Regions from separate parts of the Clostridium sp. C1 genome, predicted to be linked through region 2. Evidence: a T-box and tRNA genes for the amino acid it is inferred to sense, from the RefSeq annotation. Region 2 holds a T-box; the other holds one or more tRNA genes.

Region 1 (6,806 bases), 1.4 Mb from region 2:
AGCCAGTTCTTGGCTATAATTACGGAGCAAAACAATATCAAAGAGTTTTAAAAGGCATTCGTTTTACGACATTGACTTGCTTTTTAACGAGTTTTGTATTGTGGTTGAGTATTACCTTATTTCCTCAGCTCTATATTCAAATCTTTAGTCACAATCCTGATATTTTAAAAGAAGGAGTTCAAGCCATTCATTTATATTTCTTTGGTTTCTTTATGATGGCTTTTCAAATGAGTGGACAATCTATAGCCGTAGGACTAGGAAAATCAAAACAGGCTGTTTTCTTTTCTATATTTAGAAAAGTCATGATTGTTGTACCACTGACTTTCATATTACCTATATATATTGGTATTCAGGGTGTTTTTATCGCTGAAGCTATTAGTAATTTTATTGGTGGGGGAGCCTGTTATTTAACAATGTTATTAACGATTGGAAAAGATCTCAAGAAGAAAGTGAGAACTTTAGAATAATAAGGACTCTTGTTGAAATGATGGCAAGGAGGAAAATGGAAATGATTGTAGATTTTATGGATGGAGCATTTTTCTGGATTGTATTAGCTTTATTTGTGGCTATATCTTGTATGTTGTTGAGTCAAAAGAAATAATAATAGGGGGAGCATATTGAAGATATGCTTTCTTTTTTGATTCAAGTCATAAAGGAATTTCTTTTTTCATATAAATAAACGGGTGATGATTCATATGAAAAAAACGATGTCTTTTATTATCCTTTTTGCTTTATGTACATGTTTATATAAACCAGTGATTCATGTATCATCATCAAAATTATTAAATCAAAGAGTGATTGTATTAGACCCAGGTCATGGTGGTTTAGATAATGGTGCCAGTGTAGCAGGGGTGGATGAGGATACTTTAAATTTGAAAATCAGTTTTGCTTTAAAAGAGGAATTAGAATCACGAGGGGCTACAGTATATATGACACGTACTGATGATCAAGATATGACAAAAAGAAATTATAACTATTCTAAACAAGATGATATGTATTTAAGAGCTTTGCAAGTAGATGCATATCAACCAGATCTATTTTTGAGTATACATCTTAATTCTTCCACATCTAGTGCTTGGGGTTCTCAAGTGTTTTATTATAAAAAAAGTGAAGATGGAAAAAGATTAGCCAATTGCATTCATGATCAGATGAAAACATTAACAGGAACAAGGAAGAATGTTTCATCAAGTAGTTTTTATATTTTACGTGCAACTCAATCATTGGGAGTTTTAATAGAATGTGGTTTTTTATCTAATGCTAATGAACGAGGACAATTAAAAAGTCGTGCGTATCATCAAAAATTAGCAATCGTCATTAGTGATGGTATAGAAGACTATTTTCATTCACTAGCAGCACCTCTATAAAAATATATATAAAAACGAAAAAAAGTATTGACGAAAAATGAAGGCTATGCTAATATATTAGGGCAGTCGTTAATGGGCCTGTAGCTCAGCTGGTTAGAGCGCACCCCTGATAAGGGTGAGGTCGATGGTTCAAGTCCATTCAGGCCCACCATTAATTACTGTCACATATATACATGGGCCTGTAGCTCAGCTGGTTAGAGCGCACCCCTGATAAGGGTGAGGTCGATGGTTCAAGTCCATTCAGGCCCACCATGTATAATATATATTTTTATGGGGCTTTAGCTCAGCTGGGAGAGCGCCTGCTTTGCACGCAGGAGGTCAGCGGTTCGATCCCGCTAAGCTCCACCATATAGGATATAACCTGTATTGAATGTTTTATAAAGCATTTGATGCAGGTTTTTTGTTATTTCATGGAAAATAGTCTATAATAATGTAAAGAGGTGATTAACTATGTGTACAGCTTTTCAATGTCATGGATATTTTGGAAGAAATCTTGATTTAGAAACAGGATTTCAAGAAGAAGTTGTTGTTACACCAAGATTCTATAATTTTCCATTCAAAAATGGAACGGATTTTAAAAATCAATATGCTTTGATAGGGATGGCAACAGTTGTTGAAGATTATCCATTATATGCTGAAGCAATGAATGAAAAAGGTTTATGTATGGCTGGCTTATATTTTCCAGATAATGCACATTATTTTGATCAAGAAGATAAAAAGTTAAATCTAACACCTTATGAATTAATTCCTTATTTTTTAGGTAAATATCAAAGTGTTCATGAAATCAAATCCATCATACATCAACTCCATATTATCAATATACCATTTCTACCACAAATGCCTTTAGCTCCTTTGCATTGGATTATTGCTGATCAAAACGAAAGTCTGATTTTAGAATCAACAAAAACAGGTTTGCAGATATATGAAGATTCATTACATATTCTGACAAATAATCCACCTTATCCATATCATCAGTGGAATGTTCATCATTATATGCATTTAACATCAGCATATCCACAAGATAATTTGATTCATCAAAATATGAAACCATATGGTAATGGTTTAGGAACAGTTGGATTACCAGGTGATTATTCTCCTGCATCACGCTTTATTAAAGCGTTATGGTTAAAAGACAATGCAAAGATGAATGATTGTGAACATGAAAATATCAGCCAGATTTTTCATATCTTAGATGCTGTCGCAATGGTCAAAGGTTCAGTGAAGACCAGTCAAGATAAAGATGATTATACTATTTATTCATGTTGTATGAGCATGAATCAGTTGACTTACTATTATAAAACATATGATAATAATCAAATTCAAGGTATACAAATGAAAAAACTTGATCTTCAAGCTTCACAATTATATATATTTATTTTAAATAGACAACAAAATATCCAATATTATGAAACTGCTTAGGCAGTTTCTTTTGTTTATTATTGATAATAAAAATATTAAAAATGAAACATTTTAAAATAAAGAAGTAAGATATACTTTTTTCTAGAAAATGAAATGATTTTAGCGCTATGAGTTTCATAATAGGAGGAGGAAAAAACATGAATTTTTTTAATAAGCTGCAAGTAGGCTTAGAAAAAATTGTCGGACCATTTGCAACAATGGTCGCTAAGAGTAAGTATATTAAAGCCTTAACAGAAGGGTTTATGTATACTATGCCAATTACTTTAGGTGTAGCAGTTATTGCTGTCTTATCTAATTTGCCTATTGATCCATGGGTTGATTTTTTAAACAGTACAGGATTATATACAGTAGGGCAAGAGGTTGTATCTTTAACATTATCTTTACTTGCTATTTATGTTGTAGGAGCAATTGGATATTGTTTTACTAGAAATGAAGGAGAACAAGGTATTATTGGAGCTGTCATGTCAACAGCAGCCTTTATTATTTTAATGCCGATTCAGACGTTTACAAATGAAGTAGGAACTTCTGTATCAGCTTTATCAACAAGCTATATGGGTAGTGATGGAATTTTCTTAGCTTTGATTTTAGGTTTATTGATTCCTAGATTATACTGTTATTTAATGAGTAAGAATTTAAAATTAAAATTACCAGATTCTGTTCCACCTATGGTAAGTATGTCATTAGCACCAACATTTGTCGCTATGATTATCTTTACATTTGTTTTTGCCTTAAAATGGGCATGTACATTTACACCATATGGTAATGTCTTTAATGTTGTTTCAACATTGATTGGTCAACCTATTTCATATTTTGGAGCTTCACCAATTTCATTAATTATTGTTTTCTCATTAATGAATTTAATCTGGTTCTTTGGAATTCATCCAAATGCTATTTTAATGCCATATATGCCTGTATTAATGATGGCCTCTATGGCAAATACAGAAGCTTTTCTAGCTGGAGAAACAATGCCTTATCTTGTGTTTGGAATCTTAGGGGCATGTGTGCAAATTGGTGGTGCAGGAAATACATTAGGATTATGTATTGCGACATTATTTGCGAAATCAGAAAAATATAAAGCTATGCGAAAACTTGTGATTCCAGCTAATATTTTTAATATTAATGAGCCAATTATATTTGGTTTCCCAATCATGTTAAATCCATTATATGTTATCCCAATGGTCTTTTCACCAGCTGCATCTGGACTTGTTGCTTGGGCATTAATTGGTATTTTCCCAATTCAGTTTAATCCAACAATTTCAATGCCTTGGGTTACACCTGGATTTATTACAACGTTCTTCCAAGGTGGTATATTCATGTTGTTGTTATGGTTAATCAGTTTAGCTATTCATTTTATCATGTATTTACCATTCTTCTTAATTGATGACAACAATGCTTTAAAACAAGAACAGGAAATGAAAGCTCAATAGAAGTTTGTATTGACAAACTTCTTTTTTGAAAGGAGAAGATATTATGGCAAAAATACAATGTAATGTTATTTCTTATACACTGATGAGAACTGTTGATATTGATGTTATTTTACCAACAGTGACAATTCCTGAAAGTATGATGAATCAAGGAAAGATTCATCATGACTACCATCAAAAGTTTCCAGTATTATATCTTTTACATGGTTTTGGAAATAATCATGCACAATGGTGTGGCTATACAAATGTGGAATTATATGCTGAAGAAAGACAGATTGCTGTGGTTATGATTTCAGGTGAAAATAAAAAATATATCGATCAAGATGAGGATTTATTCGCAGATTTTATAGAAAATGAATTACCAGAATTTATTACTCAAGTTTTCCCAGTTTCTACAAGAAAAGAAGATACTTATATTGCAGGACTTTCTATGGGGGGATTTGGTGCTCTTTATCATGGATTGAGTCATCCAGAAAAATATAGGGCTATTGGTGCATTTTCACCAGGTATTGAAATGCAGGGAAATCCAATTGATCTTTATGAAGTTTTGGAACAATGTCAACAAGAGATTCCTATTTATATGGCTTGTGGTGATAAGGATTTTCTTTATGATACGAATGTTCAATTCGTTAAAAGTTTAAAAGAAAAAAAGATGCCATTAACATGGTTGAGTGTACCAGGCTATGAACATGAATGGCGTTTCTGGGACAAGTGTATTGAAGAATTTTTAGATTGGATTCCACGCAGTGATGCTTATGCAAATGCAAAAAGAAAAATTTAAGGAGGTAAAATATGGGATTTCCTAAAGACTTTTTATGGGGTGGTGCTACAGCAGCCAATCAATACGAAGGTGGTTATTTGAGTGGTGGTAAAGGTTTAGCGACTGCTGATACCATTACAAATGGTGATCAAAAACATCCTCGACGTATTATGATTGAACTTGAGGATGGAACAAAAAAAGAAATTAATCGTTTTGAAGATGTGCCAAAAGGTGCAAAAGCTATTGTTGACGAAGATGTTTATTATCCAAGTCATGTAGCAACTGATTTTTATCATCACTATAAAGAAGATATTGCTTTAATGGGTGAAATGGGATATAAAACATTTAGAATGTCCATTAACTGGTCACGTATTTTTCCTCATGGTGATGACGATAAACCTAATGAAGAAGGATTAAAATTCTATGATGATGTGTTTGATGAATGTCATAAGTATGGTATTGAACCCCTTGTAACAATTAATCATTTTGATTTACCACTTCATTTAGCTCATCAATATGAAGGCTGGTTAGATCGTAGAACAATAGATTTCTTTATGAACTACTGTCGTACTATTTTTACGCGTTATCAAAATAAAGTTAGATACTGGCTGACTTTTAATGAAATTAATTTTTTAAGAGATTATTCTACTTTAGGTATTACAGAAGCATCCAATCCTCAAAAACAGCAACAGGCCATTTATCATTTGTTACTTGCTAGTGCAAAAGCTGTTTATTTAGGACATCAAATTAATCCTGATTTTCAGATTGGTTTAATGATAGCTAATATTCTTTTCTATCCTGAAACATGCAATCCAAATGACGCTATTGCTGAAATGGAAATGGCTAGAGACTTTAAAGATTTCTACTATGATGTACAATGTCGTGGTTATTATCCAAGTTATAAATTAAAAGAGTTAGAAAGACAGAATGTGGTACTTCAAAAAGAAGATGGAGATGATCAGATATTACTTTTAGGGACAGTCGATTTTATTTCATTTAGTTATTATAATTCAGCAGTAATTGCAACACGTGAAAATACTGAAAAATCTGGAGGTAATCAATTAGGTGGTGTTAAAAACCCATATCTTGAAGAAAGTGAATGGGGATGGCCAATCGATCCACAAGGCTTAAGACTTGTTTTAAATCGACTCTATGATAAATATCAATTACCATTGATGATTGTTGAAAATGGTTTAGGGGCATTGGATCATGTTGAGGAAGATGGTTCTATCCAAGATGATTATCGTATTGATTATTTAAGAAAGCATATTCAACAAATTCAAAAAGCTATTGATTATGATGGTGTAGATGTTATAGGTTATACACCTTGGGGTTGTATTGATCTTGTTTCTGCTGGAACAGGAGAAATGAAAAAACGTTATGGCTTTGTCTATGTTGATATGGATGATTTAGGACAAGGAACACTTCAAAGAAGACGTAAGAAATCTTTTGAGTGGTATAAAAAAGTCATTCGTACAAATGGAAAAGATCTTGATTGATGTGATATAGAAAAATATGTTAGAATGTTGCTGGTGATAAAGATGCGATTGATTTTTGATGAAGAATATGAAGATGTTGATAGTAGTATACGTAATTATGATAGTAATAAATACTGCTTATTTATAGATTCTGCTGGACATAATGAAAATAAATCTATCATAGATGTTCATTGGCATGAATGGCTGGAAATTGTTCATATTATTGATGGGCATATGATAACAATGACACCTGAAGGACTATTTGAAGTGAATCCTGGTGATGTGATTGTGATTGGAATGCAGGCACTTCATAAAATGATTGGCAATGCTGGTAATTTTCGTTTCCAATGTCTGCATATCA
Region 2 (6,806 bases):
TCTTGTATCCAAAGCATTAGAAGATGGCTATGATGGACAAGATATCCAAGTTTTAGCACCGATGTATAATGGAGTTGCTGGTATTGATGCTTTAAATGATTGTTTACAGGAATTGTTGAATCCATCGGATGGATTTAAAAATGAATTGCGTGTGGGCAAAAGAGTATTTAGAGAAGGAGATAAAATCTTACAGTTAAAAAATCGTGTTGAAGATAATGTTTTTAATGGTGATATAGGAACTTTAGTAGAGATTTGTTATAAGGATAATTTTGAATATTTAACAGATAAGATGATTGTAGATTTTGATGGAACGATTGTAGAATATACACCACAGGAGTTTTATACTTTAACTCATGCTTACTGTATGAGTGTTCATAAATCACAAGGGAATGAGTTTAAAATTGTGATTATGCCTGTGCTTAAAGACTATTATATTATGTTGAAGAAAAATCTAATTTATACTGGACTCACACGAGCAAAACAATCTTTATGGTTTTTGGGAAGTCATCAGGCTTTTGTTTATGGTATTACACATAAACAGGATGAAAGAAGAAAAACAACATTAATTGAAAGAATGAAAAAAACTCCAGAGATTTCTTTGTATGATTTTGAATAATGAGGACATACTAAGAATGTACTTTTAAAGGAGTGAATAATCATGTCAAAATTAGCTGTTGCTTTTTTCTCGGCAGGAATTGTTGCTGCGGCAATGATTATGATGAGTGATATGCCATGTGCAGATAGCATTGAACATAGTGTTCATAAAGCCAAAAAAGCGATTAAAGAACAACTTTAAGAAGTACAAAAGGACTGATGAACAGTCCTTTTCTTCTCGAGGAGGTTTTATGAAAAAAGAAAATATAGCAAAATCTCTTATTTTATTGAGTCTATGTGCGATTTTATTATACTATGTGTATACATTGTTTCGTATTGGAGCACTTATCAGCTATCTTTTACGATTGATATTTCCATTGTTAATAGCTTTGTTTTTTCATTTCTTAATTGATCCCATTATTGATTATTTTACAAATGATCGTTTATCAAGAAAAATCGTTGTTACACATCTTTATTTATCATTTTCATTATTATTTATTCTAAGTTGTTATTTTCTTATTCCTTATTTATTAGATCAATGTCTTTTATTTTATCATCGCATTTGTGATAGTCAAATCATGGTCAATCCCATTTTTTCAACATTTATTCGTTTTTTAGAAGACTATCAGATTATTGATTATTTTATTGATATTTTTAATGGTTGGACACAGACCGTTATATATTGGGCAGGTAATATATTAATTGCTTTAGGTATTTCTTTTTATTTATCTTATGATAATTTACATCTCATTGAAAAAGCGATTATCTACTTACCTTTTGAAAAACAAGGTATCTGTATGCAAACACTAAAAAAACTCAAATTAACAACTTATCAATTTATGAAATCTATGATTCTAGATTTTATCTTTTTCTTTATCATGTGTTTGATACCTTTTTTCTTTATCAATCAAAATTATGCAATCTGGATTGCTTTATTTTTAGCTTTGACAAATCTGATTCCTTATGTTGGACCTTATATTGGTGGTATTCCTGTGATTATTTATGAGTTTTTTATTGATCAACATTTAGGTTATGCTTCTTTTGTTGTGGTTATGGTTTTACAATATCTGGAATCTTCCTATTTACAGCCTTATCTTTTTTCTAGAGGCATTCAAATACACCCCATCTATCTTATTATAGCATTAACCTTCTTTGGTGATTTATTTGGTATTGTAGGTATGATCTTTTCACCATTATTATTATCCTATGTGATTTTTCTTGTAGAATTATTAAAGAATTTACATATTAGAGAAGATATTCAAAGAATAATACATCATGAAAATGAATAAGAATTTCTCAAATTTTCTTTTTATTATCATATATGATAATAAAGGGGTGTGAATTCATGACAGCAACACATTATTTGGGTTTATTAGGAGGACTGGCTTTATTTCTTTTGGGAATGAATATGTTGTCACAAGGATTGACATCAGGACTGGGAGAAAGACTGGAAATCATTCTTTTAAAATTAACCAATCATCGCATGAAAGCGATAGGAGTGGGTATACTTTTAACAGCTTTGATCCAAAGTTCTTCAGCTATGAGTGTGATATTGATTGGTTTTTTAAATGCTCATATTATGACTTTAAAAAGAGCAATATGGATTATGATGGGAGCCAACATTGGAACGACTATTACTGGACAGATGATAGCCTTAGATATCGGTGCTTTTGCGCCTGCATTATCATTTATAGGAGTTTTGTTTTATTTGATTAGTCAAGGTATCAAACAGCTTATAGGCCAAGTCATGATGGCTTTAGGTCTTTTGTTTATGGGATTAGAAATGATGTCACAATCCATGCTGCCATTACAACATTCCTCATGGATTATTGGTTTTTTTATACAACTTCAAAATCCTTTATTATGTGTTGGTATGGGTATGTTATTTACGGCACTCATTCAAAGTTCATCAGCATCCGTAGGCATTTTACAAATTTTAGCGATGCAACAGCTTGTTTCATTTCAACAGTCAGTTTATCTTTTATTAGGTTTTGACTTAGGAACCTGTATCACAGGTTTTTTAGCTTCTTTATCTGGTTGTCGTAATGGTAAACGTCTGGCTCTTTTTCATTTCCTTTTTAATCTTGTAGGAGCTATGAGCTTTCTTGTTTTATGTCAATGCCTACCTTTGATTGATATGATTAAAAATATATCACCCTTATCCCCAAACCATCAAATTGCCAATATGCATACTTTCTATAATATACTCACCACATTCATTGTTTTATTGTGTGAACCTTATTTAATGAAAGTCATTCAATGGATATATCCAAGTCACTATAAAAATCATGGAAAGTAGGAATCAATGATGCGTAAAGTTATTTTATATATTGCAATGAGTTTAGATGGATATATGGCTGATCAAGATGGTCGTATTGACTGGTTACATGGTGACAATACTTCATATCCACCAACTGAAAGTTACTATCATCTTTTAAAACATGTTGATTGTGTCATTATGAGTGAAAAAACTTTTCAAATGATGCAAAAGAAACTAGAGCAACAGATTCATCAGGGATTGAAAATTTATGTTTTATCATCAATAACACAATTATCTTTTGATAATATTGTCTTTACTTTGGAAGATATCTGCACTTTAGTTAAAAGACTAAAACAAGAAGCTGGAAAGGATATCTGGATTTGTGGAGGTCAACAATTTATTACTCCATTAATCCAAGCTAATATGATAGATGAGTATCATATTTCTATGATTCCTGCTTTAATTGGTAAAGGAGCACGTCTATTTGAAGACTTTGATCATGAAAAAAGATTATCTTTAATCAAGACATATGTTTATAATGGGATTGTTGATATTGAATATGAGAAGAAGTATTGATTTTTTATGATAAATTGGATATAATATCAAAGTCAAATCGTTGAAGAAGAAAAGTATTTATAAGTGAACTTATAGAGAGGAAATGGTTGGTGCAAATTTCTAGAAGCTTATAAAGAAAGCTACCTTCTAAGAGTGATGAAAACATCAACGTATGTCGGCGTTAACGATTAAAGAGCATAATGAATATTCATTATGAATGAGGATGGTACCGCGATAATAGTCGTTCCTTTTAGGAATGACTTTTTTTATTCAAAGGAGGAAAATTATGAAACAATTAACAGGAAATCAAGTGCGTCAGATGTTTTTGGATTTTTTTAAGTCTAAAGGACATATGATTGAACCAGGGGCATCATTGATTCCCCACAATGATCCTACTTTATTATGGATCAATGCTGGTGTTGCAGCATTAAAAAAATATTTTGATGGAACAGAAAAACCAGCTTGTAATCGTATTGCAAATGCACAAAAATCTATTCGTACAAATGATATTGAAAATGTAGGGAAAACTGCCAGACATCATACATTTTTTGAAATGTTAGGAAACTTCTCAATTGGAGATTATTTTAAAGAAGAAGCCATTCCTTTTGCTTGGGAGTTTTTAACAAGTCCAGAATGGATTGGGTTTGATAAAGACAAATTATATGTCAGTGTTTATACTGATGATGAAGATGCTTATCGTATCTGGACAGAAGTTTGTCATGTTGAGCCAAGTCATATTTTAAAAACATATGATAACTTCTGGGAAATTGGTGAAGGACCAGGTGGACCAGATTCTGAAATTTTCTATGATCGTGGAGAAAAATATGATCCAGAAGGATTAGGAGAAAAACTATTCTTTGATGAAATGGAAAATGATCGTTACATTGAAGTATGGAATGTTGTCTTTTCACAATATGACTGCAACCCTGCCATTGATCGTAAAGAATATAAAGAATTACCACAAAAAAATATTGATACAGGAATGGGTCTTGAAAGACTTGTCAGCATTATTCAAGAGGGAGAAACAAACTTTGATACTGATTTATTCTTACCAATTATCCATGCGACTGAAAAGCTTGCAAAGGTTCCATATCAAGATAACAAAATGGCTTATCGTGTGATTGCTGATCATATCCGTACTGTGACTTTTGCATTAAGCGATGGTGCGTTATTTGATAATGCTGGACGTGGTTATGTTTTAAGAAGAATTTTAAGACGTGCAGTACGTTATGGTAAAAAGATTGGTATTGATCATTCATTTATGTATGAACTAGTTGGTGTGGTTGCGGATATCATGAAAGATTTCTATGATTATCTACCATCAAAAGTAGACTATGTCAGTGGTTTGGTGAAAAAAGAAGAAGAAGCATTCCACAAAACATTATCTAATGGTGAAAGATTATTAAATCAGATGTTACAAAAGAGTGAGAATTATTTATTAAATGGTCAAGATGCTTTTAAATTATATGATACATATGGTTTCCCATTAGAATTAACTGTGGAAATTGCTCAAGAATCAGGCTTTGAAGTCGATGAAGAAGGATTTAAAGCAGAAATGAAAGCTCAACAGGAACGTGCCAGAAATGCACGTGGAGATATGGAATCAATGTGTTCACAAAAACCAGATTTAATGGCTTTTGATGAACCATCTGAATTTATCTATAATCCTGCACCAATTCAGGCAAAGGTCATTGCGACATTTGTTGATGGAGTCAAATGTGATGCGATTGATACAAAAGGTGAAATCATTTTAGATCAGACAACCTTCTATGCTGAAATGGGTGGTCAATGTGCTGATACAGGAACAATGAACAATGAAAGTACTGATGTTAATGTGACTTATGTTTGTAAAGCTCCACATCAACAACATTTGCATACTATTCATGTGACAAACGGAAGTGTTAAAATAGGTGATGTTCTTACACTTCATGTAGATATGAAAAAACGTGCTTTGATTACACATAATCATACAGCAACACATCTTTTACAAAAAGCGCTTAAAAATGTATTAGGAGATCATGTTTCACAGGCAGGTTCTTATGTTGATGATCAAAGATTGCGTTTTGACTTTACGCATCCTCAAAAAGTAACAGATGAAGAATTGAAACAAGTAGAAGATCAAGTCAATGAACAGATTTTTAATGGTTTAGATGTTTGTATTCAATCTATGAGTAAAGATGAAGCAATGAAATCTGGAGCAATGGCTTTATTTGATGAAAAATACGGTGATGTTGTACGTGTTGTCAGTGTCGGTGATTATTCTAAAGAATTATGTGGTGGATGCCATGTTTCTAATAGTATTGAAATTGGTATCTTTAAAATTGTTGGTGAAGAAAGCATTGGTTCTGGTGTTAGACGTATTGAAGCTGTCACATCTATTCAGGCTTACCGTGCTTTTAAAGAAAGTGAAGCTTTATTAAATCAGGTTCAAGATTTATTAAAAATTAAAAATAAGAATGAAACAATTGAAAAAGTAACACATTTTATCGAAGAAACAAATGAATTAAGAAAAGAAAGAAATCAATATTTAGATCAAATCAATGCCTTATCAGCAAAAGAACAGACAAAAAATATTGAAGATATTAATGGTATTCAATTCTTATTTGTAGAAGAAAGTAAAGATGTTGCTTCAGCAAAACAAATGACTTTTGATTTAAGAGATCAATTACAACATGGTTTTGTTGTGATGGTTAATACTTATGAAGGAAAAATCTCATATTTTGTGGCACTTACAAAATCTATGGTTAAAGATGGTTATAAGGCTGGAGATATGATAAAAACAATCAATCAAGTGACTAATGGTCGTGGTGGTGGAAAGCCAGACTTTGCTCAAGGTGGATGTCAAGACGCATCACAGATTAAGGAAGCTATTGCACAAATCAAAGCACAATTCTAAGTTTTACTAGCAATTTGCAATTATTTAGTGTAATATAGATTATATAGATGGGAGGTAGTACAAATGGGAAAAGATTTTACTCAAACACGTCTATTTAATTCAGAAGAAATTAAAAGAGAAGTTATCCATTCTCATTTAATGACAGTTGCTAATGCTTTAGATGAAAGAGGATATAATGCAGTTCATCAAATTGCTGGTTATTTGATTTCTAACGATCCTGCTTATATCTCAAGCCATAAAGGGGCACGTTCAATTATTCAACAGATTGATCGTGATGAGATTATTGAAGAACTTGTGAAGTTCTATCTGGAGTCTAAATAGTGGAAAAAATATTAGGTTTAGATTTAGGTTCAAGAACTTGTGGGATTGCGATGAGTGATGCTTTGGGAATGATTGCTCATGGTGTTGAAACTTATCGGTTTGAAGAAAATAATTATAAGAGTGCTGCCAGACATATTCAAAAAATTGTTGAAGAACATCATATTCATACAATTGTTCTTG

Evidence for each region. A T-box is a leader RNA that pairs with one kind of tRNA and senses whether it is charged. The one in region 2 lies ahead of alaS (alanine--tRNA ligase), so its partner is inferred to be a tRNA-Ala.
Region 1: it encodes a tRNA-Ala, which carries the amino acid that the T-box ahead of alaS (alanine--tRNA ligase) is inferred to sense. The anticodon was not compared.

What each region holds. Positions count from the first base shown of each region.
Region 1 covers NZ_CP073631.1:2,831,058-2,837,863, forward strand. The annotation lists gene KEC48_RS15070 (MATE family efflux transporter) at 1-467, shown strand, start outside; gene KEC48_RS15075 (N-acetylmuramoyl-L-alanine amidase) at 696-1,364, shown strand; tRNA gene KEC48_RS15080 (tRNA-Ile) at 1,439-1,515, shown strand; tRNA gene KEC48_RS15085 (tRNA-Ile) at 1,540-1,616, shown strand; tRNA gene KEC48_RS15090 (tRNA-Ala) at 1,637-1,712, shown strand; gene bsh (choloylglycine hydrolase) at 1,815-2,783, shown strand; gene KEC48_RS15100 (PTS transporter subunit EIIC) at 2,921-4,210, shown strand; gene KEC48_RS15105 (alpha/beta hydrolase-fold protein) at 4,254-4,988, shown strand; gene KEC48_RS15110 (family 1 glycosylhydrolase) at 5,000-6,466, shown strand; gene KEC48_RS15115 (AraC family transcriptional regulator) at 6,509-6,806, shown strand, end outside.
Region 2 covers NZ_CP073631.1:1,149,498-1,156,303, reverse strand. The annotation lists gene KEC48_RS06325 (ATP-dependent RecD-like DNA helicase) at 1-616, shown strand, start outside; gene KEC48_RS06320 (hypothetical protein) at 659-796, shown strand; gene KEC48_RS06315 (AI-2E family transporter) at 846-1,883, shown strand; gene KEC48_RS06310 (Na/Pi symporter) at 1,940-2,893, shown strand; gene KEC48_RS06305 (dihydrofolate reductase family protein) at 2,900-3,430, shown strand; T-box leader at 3,462-3,661, shown strand; gene alaS (alanine--tRNA ligase) at 3,696-6,305, shown strand; gene KEC48_RS06295 (IreB family regulatory phosphoprotein) at 6,369-6,626, shown strand; gene ruvX (Holliday junction resolvase RuvX) at 6,626-6,806, shown strand, end outside.